Regions from separate parts of the Streptomyces sp. a15 genome, predicted to be linked through region 3. Evidence: riboswitches for the same ligand, from Rfam matches in the RefSeq annotation. Region 3 holds a riboswitch; each other region holds the start of a gene.
What was found. A riboswitch is a leader RNA that binds a small molecule or an ion and turns the genes downstream of it on or off. The one in region 3 is predicted to bind cobalamin.
Positions count from the first base shown of each region.

Region 1: linked by a shared signal. The riboswitch ahead of AC5P09_RS39395 (ABC transporter substrate-binding protein) and the one ahead of AC5P09_RS32505 (cobalamin biosynthesis protein) in region 3 are both predicted to bind cobalamin.
Region 2: linked by a shared signal. The riboswitch ahead of AC5P09_RS00135 (ribonucleoside-diphosphate reductase subunit alpha) and the one ahead of AC5P09_RS32505 (cobalamin biosynthesis protein) in region 3 are both predicted to bind cobalamin.
Region 4: linked by a shared signal. The riboswitch ahead of nicT (Nickel transporter NicT) and the one ahead of AC5P09_RS32505 (cobalamin biosynthesis protein) in region 3 are both predicted to bind cobalamin.

Region 1 is NZ_JBWLKM010000066.1:34,828-38,223, forward strand. Features, by position in the region: gene AC5P09_RS39390 (FecCD family ABC transporter permease) at 1-452, opposite strand, end outside; gene AC5P09_RS39395 (ABC transporter substrate-binding protein) at 449-1,465, opposite strand; cobalamin riboswitch at 1,535-1,724, opposite strand; gene AC5P09_RS39400 (CoA-binding protein) at 1,799-2,206, shown strand; gene AC5P09_RS39405 (APC family permease) at 2,383-3,396, shown strand, end outside.
Region 2 is NZ_JBWLKM010000001.1:26,414-29,809, forward strand. Features, by position in the region: gene mctP (monocarboxylate uptake permease MctP) at 1-474, shown strand, start outside; gene AC5P09_RS00130 (GNAT family N-acetyltransferase) at 642-1,148, shown strand; cobalamin riboswitch at 1,201-1,329, shown strand; gene AC5P09_RS00135 (ribonucleoside-diphosphate reductase subunit alpha) at 1,454-3,396, shown strand, end outside.
Region 3 is NZ_JBWLKM010000042.1:66,314-69,709, forward strand. Features, by position in the region: gene AC5P09_RS32500 (nSTAND1 domain-containing NTPase) at 1-1,391, opposite strand, end outside; cobalamin riboswitch at 1,604-1,743, shown strand; gene AC5P09_RS32505 (cobalamin biosynthesis protein) at 1,845-2,786, shown strand; gene AC5P09_RS32510 (cobyric acid synthase) at 2,783-3,396, shown strand, end outside.
Region 4 is NZ_JBWLKM010000074.1:27,098-30,493, forward strand. Features, by position in the region: gene AC5P09_RS41095 (LAETG motif-containing sortase-dependent surface protein) at 1-635, shown strand, start outside; gene AC5P09_RS41100 (ArsR/SmtB family transcription factor) at 661-1,116, opposite strand; cobalamin riboswitch at 1,197-1,395, shown strand; gene nicT (Nickel transporter NicT) at 1,424-2,539, shown strand; gene AC5P09_RS41110 (nucleoside hydrolase) at 2,547-3,396, opposite strand, start outside.

The sequences.
Region 1 (3,396 bases), on a different contig from region 3:
AGGTCGGTGCTCCCGCCGAGCGTGTGGCTGAGGAACAGCACAAGCGCGAACGACACCAGGGCACCGAGGAACGCGCCCACCGGGACGGACAGCGCGCCCCCGCCGACGCCCAGCACGACCACCAGCACGGCCCCGGTCGACGCACCCGAGGACACTCCGAGGACGAACGGGTCGGCGAGCGGGTTGCGCAGCAGCGACTGCATCACCGCGCCGCACACGGCGAGTCCGGCGCCGCACACGGCCGCGAGGAGCGTGCGCGGCAGCCGGAGCTGCCACACGATGCCGTCCCGGATGGGCGTCAACTCCGAGGAGCCGAGGCCGAGATGGGCCGCGACGACCGACCACACGTCGGCGACCCGCAGGTCGGCCGGGCCGATGGTGATGGCGACGGCCAGGGAGCCGCACAGCAGGACCGTCCCGACCACCCCGAGCAGGACCGCCCGGGCGGTCACTTCACGAGTCCGAACTCGCGCAGCCCCGCCGCGACCCGCTCCACGCCCTCGATCGTGCGGATGGTCGGGTTCATGGCCTGCCCGCTGAGCAGGACGTACCGCTTGTGCCGGACGGCGGTCATGTTCCTGGTGACCGGATCGGACTCCAGGAAGGCGATCTTCTTCTCGGCCGACTCGGCGGTCTGCGACCTGCGGGTGAGGTCGCCGATGACGAGGACGTCGGGGTCGCGGTCGGCGACCGTCTCCCAGTTGATCTGCGGCCATTCGTCGTGCGTGTCGTCGAAGACGTTCTTCGCGCCGAGCGCGCGGGTGACGACGCCGGGAGCGCCGCAGCAGCCCGCCATGTAGGGCGACTCGGAGTTGGCGAACCAGTACAGGAGGGTCACGTCGGAGGCGTCGATGCCCGAAGTGGCCTTCGCCATCCGCGCCTTGAGCTCTGCGACGAGTTCCTCTCCCCGTTCCTTCACCCCGAACACGGCGGCCAGGTCCCGGACTTCGCCGTAGACGGTCTCGGCGGTCAGGGGATCGGTCCGTGCGCCGTCCCCGTCGCCGGAGTTGTCCTTGCCGGCGCAGTCGGACGGGGAGACGTAGGTGGGCACGCCGAGCTTCTCGAACTGGTCCCGGGTGGCGACGCCGCCCTTGCCCAGCGTGGAGACGAAGGAGGCGGCGACGAAGTCCGGTTCGGCGTCCAGGACCCGTTCGAAGGAGGGGTTGTTGTCGGCGATCCGCGCCACCTTCGCGTTCTCCTTCTCCAGCCCCTTCATCACGGGGTCGGTCCAGGTCGCCGTGCCCGCCATACGGTCGGCGAGCCCGAGGGAGAGCATGATCTCGGTGGTGCCCTGGTTGAGGGAGACGGCCCGTTCGGGCGGGGCCTCGACGCGTACCGTACGGCCGCAGTTGTCGAGGCTGACGGCAGCCGTCGTGGCGGAGGTGCCGACGTCGCCGCAGCCGGCCAGGAACAGGGAGCCGGCTACGAACAGGGCGGAGGGACGGGCAAGACGTGCTGTCTGCACGGAAGTTGGTCCTCGATCGTCGAGGGCTCGAACGCGGAGCCCGGTCGTACGGTGCTCCCCCGCCGTACGTCACCGCGGGGGCCGCCAGCAGGTCTTCGGACTCGGGATCATCCGGTCGGGGCGCCTTCCCAGACGACATTCGAGTCGTCCAGTGGCCGAGGCCCCGCCCGTCACCCTCACCGCTGCGCGTCAGCTCCGGATTCGCACCGGATTCCCTGACCCACGTCTCATGGGTTCGACTGGCCTCGGCAAGCTATCACGGTGGGGAATCGCCGATCGCGGTGCGCTGTTGTGCGAGAGGTCAGGGCATACGCGACCCCAAGGAGACCCACGGTGTACGGCGACGAGGCAACAGTCCGCAAGATCCTCACCGGGCTCGGCGACACCTGGGCCGTGGTCGGCCTGTCGTCGAACCGGCAGCGCGCCGCGTACGGCGTGGCCGAGGTGCTCCAGCGTTACGGCAAGCGGGTCGTGCCCGTGCATCCCAAGGCGGAGACGGTGCACGGGGAGCGGGGGTACGCCTCGCTCGCGGACATCCCCTTCGACGTGGACGTCGTGGACGTGTTCGTGAACAGCGACCTCGCCGGGGCCGTCGCCGACGAGGCGGTGGCGAAGGGCGCGCAGGCGGTCTGGTTCCAGCTCGGGGTCGTCGACGAGGCGGCGTACGACCGCACTCGGGCCGCGGGCCTGGAGATGGTGATGGACCGCTGCCCGGCGATCGAGATTCCCCGCCTGGGCTGACGGATCCAGTTGTCATACAGGTTTCCGTTGCGTCCGTAATTCCTGAAACGCTGTCCAGGAAATCCCCGTACGCCAGTCAAAATTCGACAACCACCTTCAGCGGAACAGCGCTTGATTCCTAATCTGAGGCCTCTTGCATGGTGAATGCATCTCCTTTATGAGAGGCCCCCTAAGAAATGGTAAGCGTTGACCAAGCCGCCCCGGAGGACAGCAGGGGCCCGGGCGGCGGCCTGCGGCGGGACGTCGGACTGATCGGGCTCATGTGGGCGTCGGTCGGTTCCATCATCGGATCCGGCTGGCTCTACGGAGCGGAAAAAGCGGTTACCGCGGCCGGTCCCGCGGCGGTCATTTCCTGGGTGATCGGCGCGGTGGCCATCGTCCTGCTGGCTCTCGTGCACGCGGAACTCGGCGGCATGTTCCCGGTCGCGGGCGGCACCGCACGATATCCGCACTACGCGTTCGGCGGCCTGGCCGGCATGTCCTTCGGCTGGTTCTCCTGGCTGCAGGCGGCGACCGTGGCACCGATCGAGGTCGAGGCCATGATCGGCTATGCGGGGCACTGGTCCTGGGCCCGGGGTCTCGAACACAGTGACCAGACGCTGACGGCCTCGGGCCTCGTCACCGCCGTCTTCCTGATGGCCGTCTTCGTCACGGTCAACTTCTTCGGCGTCCGCGCCCTGGCACACACCAACAGCGCGGCCACCTGGTGGAAGATCGCCGTTCCGTTGGGCGCCATCTTCGTCATCGCCGCGGGCAACTTCCACCCGGGCAACTTCACCTCGGAGGGCTTCGCCCCGCTGGGCGCCAAGGGCGTGCTGAGCGCGATCAGCGGCAGCGGCATCATCTTCGCCCTGCTGGGTTTCGAGCAGGCGATCCAACTGGCGGGCGAGAGCCGCAATCCGAAGCGGGACCTGCCGCGGGCCACTCTCGGCTCGGTCGCGATCGGTGCCGTCATCTACGTCCTGCTGCAGATCGTGTTCATCGGCGCGCTGCCGCACAGCTCCTTCGCACACGGCTGGGCCGAGCTCGACTTCCCCGGCATCAGAGGCCCGTGGGCGGGACTCGCGACCCTGGTGGGCCTGGGCTGGCTGAGTGTGGTGCTGTACGTCGACGCGGTGATCTCACCCGGCGGCACCGGCCTGATCTACACCACCGCGACCTCCCGCGTCTCCTACGGCCTGGCCAAGAAC
Region 2 (3,396 bases), on a different contig from region 3:
GTTTCCAAACTGGTGTCCCTCCTTGTGAAGGTCGGCGCGCTGGCCTTCGTCCTCACCATGGACAAGACGGTCGCCATCAACTTCCAGCTCCTCGGCGGCATCTGGATCCTGCAGACCTTCCCGGCCCTGGTCGGCGGCCTGTTCACCCGCTGGTTCCACCGCTGGGCCCTGCTCGCAGGCTGGGCGGTCGGCATGGTCTACGGCACGGTCGCCGCGTACGGCGTCGCCTCGCCGACCCAGAAGCACTTCGGCGGCTCGTCCAAGGAGATCCCCGGCATCGGGGAGATCGGCTACATCGGCCTCACGGCGTTCGTCCTGAACGTAGTGGTCACGGTGGTCCTGACCTTCGTCCTGAAGGCCCTGAAGGCCCCCGAGGGCATCGACGAGACGTCCCCGCAGGACTATACGGCGGACGCGGGTGACCCGGGCGTCCAGGTGGAGCTTCCCCCGGCAACTGCTGGCACCGCTCACTGAACCCACCCAGGGGGCGCGGGGCTGTGTCAATATGCGGCTCCGCCGCGATGGGGGTCCCCCCGCTCGAGCGGAGCCGAGAGTGGGGGAGCGACCAGCCACGACGAACCCGCAGCGGGCCGCCGAAAGTCAAGCACGACGGCGGCCCGCTGTCGTACACACTCACTCGCATGGACATCCGAATCCGGCGAGTGAACCCCACCGAATACGACGCCCTCGGCGAGATCACAGCCCAGGCCTACCTCCGGGACAGCCTCCTCGACTTCGGCGAGAGCGACGAGTACCTCGGCGAGCTGAAGGACGTGGCCAAGCGAGCCTCCGCCGCCGAGGTCCTCGTAGCCGTGGAGAACGACCACCTCCTCGGCGGCGTGACCTTCGTACCGTCCGGCGGCCCGATGGCCGACATCGCCACCCCCGGCGAAGCCGAGATACGGATGCTCGCCGTCGCCCACCAGGCCCGCGGCCGAGGCACCGGCGAAGCCCTCGTCCGCGCGTGCGTCGACCGCGCCCGGGCCACCGAGGGCTGCACGGCCGTCGTGCTGTCGACGCAACGCACCATGCACTCCGCCCACCGCATCTACGAACGCCTCGGCTTCGTCCGCACTCCCGGACGGGACTGGAACCCGATTCCGCACCTGGACGACATCACTCTGCTCACCTACGAGTTGACGCTCTGAAACCGGCGCGACACAACATATGGGGGTGCTGTCCTCACCCGGCACAAGATGTATGCTCATGCTCGCTGTCGCCGCAGGGGAATCCGGTGCGAATCCGGAACTGTCCCGCAACGGTGTACTCATGCGCGCATATGCGTGTATGGGCGTCAGTCCGAGGACCTGCCGACAGCGTGCCCGGCCATCAGGTCCGGGTGCCATGACGTCCGGGCCTCGTGGAGTGGGCCGGTGGGCGCGACGCCGTGTGCGCTCGTGTGCTGCCGTCTGCCCTCCGCAAGGCCCCCGTGCCGAGCGAGGGAGAGCCCCACGTGACCATCGCGCCAGCAGACCCGGCTTCAGCTTCAGCTCCAGTGACCCCGGTGTCCGACGACGGTCCCGGGACCGCGTTGCTGCGGACCCTGACCGAGCTGACCGCCGACCTCCCCGACGCCGACCCCGGCCGGGTCGCCGCCGCCGCGTTGCGCGGCCGGTCCGCGCGGGCCGACGGGACGGAACTGCGCGAGCTGGCCACCGAGGCGGCCGCCGGCCTCATCTCCGAGGACCCTGCCTATTCACGGCTCGCCGCCCGCCTGCTGACCGTCAACATCCGCGCCGAGGCCGCCTCCCAGGGCGTCACGTCCTTCACGGAGTCGGTCGCGGTGGGCCACCGCGAGGGCCTCATCGCCGACCGTACGGCCGAGTTCGTACGGGTCCACGCCGACCGCCTCGACGCGCTGGTCGACGTGCACGCCGACGACCGCTTCGGGTACTTCGGCCTGCGCACCCTGCACGGCCGCTATCTGCTCCGGCACCCGATCACCCGGCACGTGATCGAGACGCCCCAGCACTTCATGCTGCGTGTCGCGAGTGGCCTGGCCGAGGACGACAGCATCCGTGCGCTGGACGAAGTCGCCGCCCTCTACCGGCTCATGAGCCGCCTCGACTACCTCCCCTCCTCCCCCACCCTCTTCAACTCCGGCACCCGGCACCCCCAGATGTCGTCCTGCTACCTCCTCGACTCCCTGAAGGACGAGCTGGACTCCATCTACGACCGCTATCACCAGGTCGCCCGGCTCTCCAAGCACGCCGGCGGCATCGGCATCGCCTACTCCCGCATCCGCGCCCGCGGTTCGCTGATCCGCGGCACGAACGGGCACTCCAACGGCATCGTCCCGTTCCTGAAGACCCTCGACGCCTCGGTCGCCGCCGTGAACCAGGGCGGGCGGCGCAAGGGCGCGGCCGCGGTCTACCTGGAGACCTGGCACTCCGACCTCGAGGAGTTCCTGGAGCTGCGCGACAACACCGGTGAGGACGCCCGCCGTACGCACAACCTGAACCTCGCGCACTGGGTCCCGGACGAGTTCATGCGCCGTGTGAACGCGGACGCGCAGTGGTCGCTGTTCTCCCCCGCCGACGTGCCGGAGCTGGTCGACCTGTGGGGCGAGGAGTTCGACGCCGCCTATCGCGAGGCCGAAGAGAAGGGCCTCGCGCGCAAGACCATCCCGGCCCGTGACCTCTACGGCCGCATGATGCGCACCCTCGCGCAGACCGGCAACGGCTGGATGACCTTCAAGGACGCCGCCAACCGCACCGCCAACCAGACCGCCGAGCCGGGTCACGTCGTCCACTCCTCCAACCTCTGCACGGAGATCCTGGAGGTCACGGACGACGGGGAGACGGCGGTCTGCAACCTGGGCTCGGTCAACCTCGGCGCGTTCGTGGTCGACAGCGACATCGACTGGGACCGGCTGGACGAGACCGTCCGCACCGCCGTCACCTTCCTCGACCGCGTCGTCGACATCAACTTCTACCCGACCGAGCAGGCGGGCCGCTCCAACGCCAAGTGGCGCCCGGTCGGCCTCGGCGTCATGGGCCTGCAGGACGTCTTCTTCCAGCTGCGGCTGCCCTTCGACTCGCCGGAAGCCCGTCGGCTCTCCACGCGCATCGCCGAGCGCATCATGCTCGCCGCGTACCAGGCCTCCGCCGACCTCGCCGAGCGCAACGGCCCGCTGCCGGCCTGGGAGAAGACCCGTACGGCCCGGGGTGTTCTGCACCCCGACCACTACGACACCGAGCTGACCTGGCCGGAGCGCTGGGCGGCCCTGCGGGCACGCGTCGCCACCACCGGCATGCGCAACTCCCTGCTCCTCGCCATCGCGCCGACCGCCACCATCGCGTCGATCGCGGGTGTGTACGAGTGCATCGAGCCGCAGGTGTCCAACCTGTTCAAGCGCGAGACGCTGTCCGGTGAGTTCCTCCAGGTCAACTCGTA
Region 3 (3,396 bases):
GTGGCCAGGACGCGCAGCCGCCGTCCTTCGGCAGGAACCGAGACCATACCGACCATCAGGGCCAGCAGGGCGCGGGCGGTGGCCGGTTCGGCGGCGACGGTCTCCTCCAGTTGGTTGAGGAAGAAGACGTGGCCGCGCGGGCCGCAGTGGTCGAGCAGACGTCGTCCGAGTTCGGCGGGGGTCATGCCGTCGGCGGAGTCCAGCAGATCGGCCAGGACGAGCGCGGCGCGCTCGTGCTCGACGACGGCCAGAGCGGTGCCGGGCGCGGCGGACGCTGCGGGCGCGGGGTCCGCCGACGCGGAGCCAGGACCGGGCGGTGGCCCCGAAACGGACGCAGACGCCAAGCCCTGCTCGGGACGAGGGCCCGGTACCGCCCAAGGCCCAGAAGCAGAACCAGGCGCAGCAGATGCGTCCCCGCCCGGCCCCGCGCAAGCCTCTCCGCCCGGCCCCGCGGATGCGGCTGCCCCCGTCTCCAGCACCCCCACCACCGCCCGAGCCACCGTCAGCGACGCCCGGGCACCCGGCAGGGGGCGGATCTCGGAGACGGTGAACCCCTCGGCCCTCAGGCGGGGCAGGACCCCCGCCCGTACCAGGGAGGTCTTCCCGCTGCCGGACGGGCCGACGACCGGCACCACCAGGTGCCGCTCGACCGCGTCGAGGAGCCGGCGGGTCTCCTCCTCGCGGCCGAAGAAGTACTCGGCGTCCTCCTCGCGGAAGGCATCGAGTCCTCTGTAGGGGCAGCGACGCGCCCCGGGTTGGAGCTCCAGGATGGCGGCGGCCGGGATCAGATAAGACGTCACGGCCGAGGCACCGCGGTCGGTCGCGACCGTCATGCCGACGACCGCACCCAGGTCCTCGTCCCAGACCGGGGCTCCGCTGCATCCGGGGCCGATGCGGTGGGCCGGGCCGTCCGTCTCCATCGAGATCCAGCCCTGGCCTACCGCACCGAGCAGCCGTCCACCGATCCAAGCGCCGTGTTCGGCGCTGGCGGGGAAGCCGAGGAGGCGGAAACGGTGGTGCCAGACGTCGCCGGCGTCCGCGAGGGGGACCGCGCCGGCGGGCGCGCCTTCCGGCAGCCGGAGCAGTGCGATGTCACCGGTGCCGTCGTCGGCCACCGGCCGCCAGGCCGACACCGACGCCTCGTACCTCACCGCCCCCGGCAGCAGGGCGAACTCCACGGTCACCGGTGAGGCAGGCGCCGTCGACGACCTCGCGTCGGTTCCCAACGCGTCGGCGACGACGTGGGCGCAGGTGGCCACCGTGCCGGGCGCCAGCAGGAACCCGGTCCCGACGGGCCGCCCGTCGCCGCCGCACACCCGTAACACCGTCGTGCCGAGATCTTCCAGGAAACGCGCCGGTTCTCCCCATGCACCCACTTCGTCAATACTCATAAATGTTCATGAATTTCCTTATATCTGGTAGCACTTCGTACGAGGTATTGGAGGTGCCGCGGCCTCCCGCCGCAACCGGCTTCACGGAACGCCACTCATCACAGGGAAATTCGCGCGGAGTCGGTCCGCGGGGCCCCGGCGGAGTGCTAGCCGGTGTGACCCGTGTGGGGTTCTGCACACTCCGCTCCCGCAGGTCAACAGCAAGTTGACGGCCCTTCCAACCCCGTGGTGGACTGCCGGAGCCATGTACGGCGGTAGGAGAGGAAGCCGGTGTGAGTCCGGCGCGGTCCCGCCACTGTCACCGGGGTAGGAAGCCCCGGGAGCCAGGAACTCTCACCGCCGATCTCGTCGAACCAGGGCGTGGACACCCTGAGTGAGGACATATCGCCATGCGCGGCTGCCGTTTGAGGTTCAACACCAGCGTCCTGTCTGTGACAGCGGTCGGCTGAGTCCATGCGTGCCGATCGCGTTTTCGCGTACGGCGCCGCCGCCGGCCTTCTCGGCGACCTCCTGCTCGGCGATCCGCGCCGTGGGCATCCGGTCGCGGTGTTCGGGCGGGCCGCGGGTGCCGTGGAACGGGTGTTGTGGCGGGACCACCGGGGGTGGGGTGCGCTGCACGCTGTGGTGTGTGCCGGTGGCGCCGTCGCGCTGGGCGCGGTGGCGTCGCGAGTCGTGCGTCCGTCCCCTGCCGCTTCCGTCGCGCTGACCGGCGTGGCCACCTGGGCCGTCGTCGGGGGGACTTCGCTGGCGCGGGAGGCTCGGGTCATCGGGCGGGCGCTGGAGGCCGGGGACGTCGACGCCGCGCGGGCTCGGCTGCCGCATCTGTGCGGGCGGGATCCGCAGGCCCTCGACGCCGACGGGATCGCCCGGGCCGTGGTCGAGTCCGTTGCCGAGAACACGTCCGACGCGGTGGTGGGGGCGCTGGTGTGGGGGGCCGTGGCCGGGGTGCCCGGGCTGCTCGGGTTCCGGGCCGTCAACACCCTCGACGCCATGGTGGGGCACAAGTCGCCCAGGTATCGGCGGTACGGGTGGGCTTCCGCCCGGCTCGACGATCTCGCGGGGTGGCCGGGGGCGCGGCTGACCGCCGTACTGGCCGCGGTGGCCGGGCCGGATCCGCGGGGCGCCGTGCGCGCCTGGCGGGCCGATGCCGCGAAGCATCCGAGTCCCAACGCCGGGCCCGTGGAGGCGTCGTTCGCGGGGGCGCTGGGAGTGCGGCTGGGCGGGACGTTGTCGTACGGGGGGCGGGTCGAGCACCGGCCCGTACTCAACACACAGGGGCGCGCGGTCGCCACACCCGACGTCGAACGGGCCGTACGACTCTCGCAGCGCGTCGGCCTGCTCGCGCTCGGCGTCAGTGTCGCCGCACGGCTCGTTGCAAAGGGGCGTACGTCATGACCGGTGGGGGTCTCCTGGTCGCCGGTACCACCTCCGACGCGGGCAAGAGTGTCGTCACCGCCGGGATCTGTCGGTGGCTGGTGCGGCAAGGGGTCAAGGTGGCGCCCTTCAAGGCGCAGAACATGTCCCTCAATTCGTTCGTGACGCGCGAGGGCGCCGAGATCGGGCGGGCTCAGGCCATGCAGGCCCAGGCCTGTCGGGTCGAGCCGACCGCGCTCATGAATCCCGTGCTGCTGAAGCCGGGCGGTGAGCAGAGCAGTCAGGTCGTGCTGCTCGGGAAGCCGGTCGGTGAGCTCAGTGCGCGGGGGTATCACGGGGGGCGGCAGCAGCAGCTTCTGGGGACCGTTCTCGACTGTCTCGCCGAGTTGCGGGGCACGTATGACGCGGTGATCTGCGAGGGGGCCGGCAGCCCCGCCGAGATCAATCTTCGGCGGACCGACATCGTCAACATGGGGATCGCCCGGAATGCCGGGCTGCCCGTGCTCGTCGTCGGTGACATCGATCGTGGGGGTGTCTTCGCCTCCTTCTTCGGGACCGTCGCGCTGCTGTCGCCCGAGGATCAGGCGCTCGTCGCCGGGTTCCTCGTCAACAAGTTCCGGGGGGACGTGTC
Region 4 (3,396 bases), on a different contig from region 3:
CCACCTGCACGGCCTCCCTGGCCTCCTACCTCGCCCACGGCGCCACCTTCGCCACCTCCGGCGAGCAGGTCTTCGTCGACTTCGACACGGTGACCGTCAAGCCCGGCCAGACCGACTCCCTCGACATCGCGGTGCCGGACGCGGGCTGCTTCGCGCAGATCGACCTCTACCGGGGCGCCGTCAAGTTCGACGGCGAGCTCGACGCGAACGACGGCTTCGTCCACGGCGACCTGCCCATGGGCCCGGACCGTCCGGTCATCAAGGACAAGCTGATCGCGGCCTGGAACGGCGGCACGAAGGACTGCACGACCGCCCCGTCCGAGCCCCCGGCCACCCCCACGCCGACCCCGTCGACCCCGGAGTCCACGGAACCCTCGACACCGGGCGAGGAGACGACGCCGCCGGCGACGGAGACTCCCTCCGAGTCCCCCTCGCCCTCCACCGAGGCCCCGAGCCCGTCGGCCTCCGAGTCCACCACCGCTCCCGCCGCCACCCCGAACGGCGGCGGTGGCGACCTCGCGGAGACCGGCGGCAGCAGCGCGACCGGCCCGATCGCGATCGGCGCGGCCGTGCTGCTCGCGGGCGGCGCGGGCATCGTGCTGGCGACGCGGCGTCGCAAGGCGGCTCGCTCGTAATCAGGCGCAGTTGGTGCAGTCGGCGTCAGCGCCGGTCGGGCGGTTTCAGCCCGGCCGGCGTTCGGGCCTCGTCCTCAAACTCCCCCAACTCGTCCTCAAACTCCCCCAAAGGGGGTGCCCCCAGCGGGCTGGAGGTCGCGCAGTGCGCGAGCAGCGAGGCGATGTCGGCGTCCACCACCCGGTAGCGCACGATCCGCCCCTCCTTCTCCCCCTCCACGACCCCCGCCGCCCGCAGCAGCCTGAGCGCCTGCGACACGGCGGGGTCGTTCATGCCGGTGGCGATCGCCAGGTCGGAGACGGCCAGGGGACCGGTGCGGTGCAGGGCGAGCAGCAGGGCCAGCCGCTTGGGATCGGCGAGCAGCGAGAAGCGGTCGGCCCAGGCGCGGACATGGCCCGGTTCGCCGATCGCGGCGATGGCGTCGCACACCCGGTGCCCGTCGATGGTTCGGCGATCCGCTCGGTCGGCCGGAACGAGATGCATGCCGCCATCCTCGCAGGCACCCCCATGTGATCTTCCATACCTGCGCAGGTACGCAGCTATGCAGGAGACCGCTTGCCACCCTACGGTGGGCTGGCCGTGGTGCTCGGGAAGCCGGTGACGACCCCTCAAGGGTCCATGCCGGAGCGGCCCTCGCCACTGTGATCGGGGAGTTTCCGTCCCGTCCGGCGCCAGCCGGGCCACTGGTCGCACGACCGGGAAGGCAGGAACGGACACGCACGACCCGTAAGCCAGGAGACCGGCCACGGCATCTCACGAGTTGATCCACGAGGTGCTGGAGCGTGACCGAATGACCCTGCCCAAGCCTGCCCAGACGTCCGTGCCCGCCCCGACGTCCTTCAAGTGGCGCCGCGAGGACACCCTCAAGACCGCCGGACTCATGTCGGTCGTCGCCGCACTGCACGTCGTCGCCTTCGGAATCCTGTTCCTCCTCGTCGTCCCCGGGCACTACGAGGTCGGCGACAAGGCCTTCGGTATCGGCCTCGGCATCACCGCCTACACCCTCGGCATGCGGCACGCGTTCGACGCCGACCACATCGCCGCGATCGACAACACCACCCGCAAGCTGATGGCCGACGGCAAGCGCCCGGTGTCGGTGGGCTTCTGGTTCGCGCTCGGCCACTCCAGCGTGGTGGTGCTGCTCGCCCTGCTGATCGCGGGCGGCACCCAGCTCGCCGGAAAGGTCATGAACGAGGATTCCGGCACCCACCAGGTGCTCGGCGTCCTCGGTACGACGATCTCCGGCACGTTCCTCTACCTCATCGCCGCCCTCAACCTGGCCGCCCTGCTGGGCATCCTGAAGGTGTTCAAGGCGATGCGGGCGGGCGCCTACGACGAGAAGGAACTCGAACAGCACCTGGACTCCCGCGGGTTCATGAACCGCATCCTCGGCCGCCTCACCAAGTCCATCACCCGCCCGGGCCAGATGTACCCGCTCGGTTTCCTCTTCGGCCTCGGCTTCGACACGGCGACCGAGGTGACGCTGATGGTGATGGCGGGTTCGGGCGCGGCGGCCGGACTGCCCTGGTACGCGATCCTCTCCCTGCCCCTCCTCTTCGCCGCCGGCATGAGCCTGTTCGACACCCTCGACGGCACCTTCATGAACTTCGCCTACCAGTGGGCGTTCTCCAACCCGGTCCGCAAGGTCTTCTACAACCTCACGATCACCGGCCTGTCCATCGCCGTCGCCTTCTTCATCGGCACCATCGAACTCGTCGGCGTCCTGCACGAGAAGCTCGACCTGAGCGACACGGTCACCACCTGGATCGCCGACATCAACCTCGACAGCGTCGGCTACGTCATCGTCGGCCTGTTCGTGGTGGTGTGGGCGGCGGCCATCGGCTACTGGCGGCTCGCGAAGGTGGAACAGCGGTGGGCGGTACGGCCGGCGGCGGACACCCGCTAGGCGTCCGCTAGGCGCCCTCCACCGTCGTCAGCCACAGCTTCACGTACCGCTCCACGTCCACGCCCAACGCCACGTCCACCAGCCGCTGTTCACGGGTGCCCTCGTGGATCTCGGACTCGCCGGGGCGGGGGCGCCGGTCGACGATCGTCTGGCCCCGGCCGGCACCCGGGGCGAGGCTCACCTCGACCGGGAGACGTTCGGTGGTGATCCCTCCCGGGTCGACGACCGCGCAGACCGCGCCCGCGTCGCCCAGGCCGCCGGTGGGGGTGGGGTCGCCGGAGGTGGCCGGGTCGCGGTGGGCGAGGAGTTCGCCGGCCAGCCGGAGGCGGGGCTCCGCGCTCGCGCGCAGCCGCTGCACGTCTCCGGCCGGGACAAGGACCTGCTTGAAGACGTCCAGGCCGTACATGGTGATCGGCACCCCGGCGGTGAGCAGGATCGCGGCCGCCTCCGGGTCGTGCCAGACGTTGAACTCCGCGACCGGCGTGGCGTTCCCGGTCGCCACCGCGCCGCCCATGAACACGATCCGCTCGATGTTGCGCACGACCTCCGGGTGCGTACGCAGCAGCAGCGCGATGTTCGTCAGGGGCGCCATGGGGATGAGGGTGACCGGCGTCGGCGAGGCGAGGATCTCCCGCCGCAGCAGCGTCACCGCGTCCACGTCGACCGGCCGGCGGGTGGGCGCGGGCAGCCCCAGGTCGCCCATCCCGTCGTCGCCGTGCACGTGCCGTGCCGTCCGCACGGGCTCGATCAACGGGCGCTCGGCACCCCGCGCGACCGGGATGTCACCGGCCCCGGCCTGCTCCAGCACGGTCAGGGTGTTGCGTACGACGCCGTCCACGTCGGTGTTCCCGGCCACG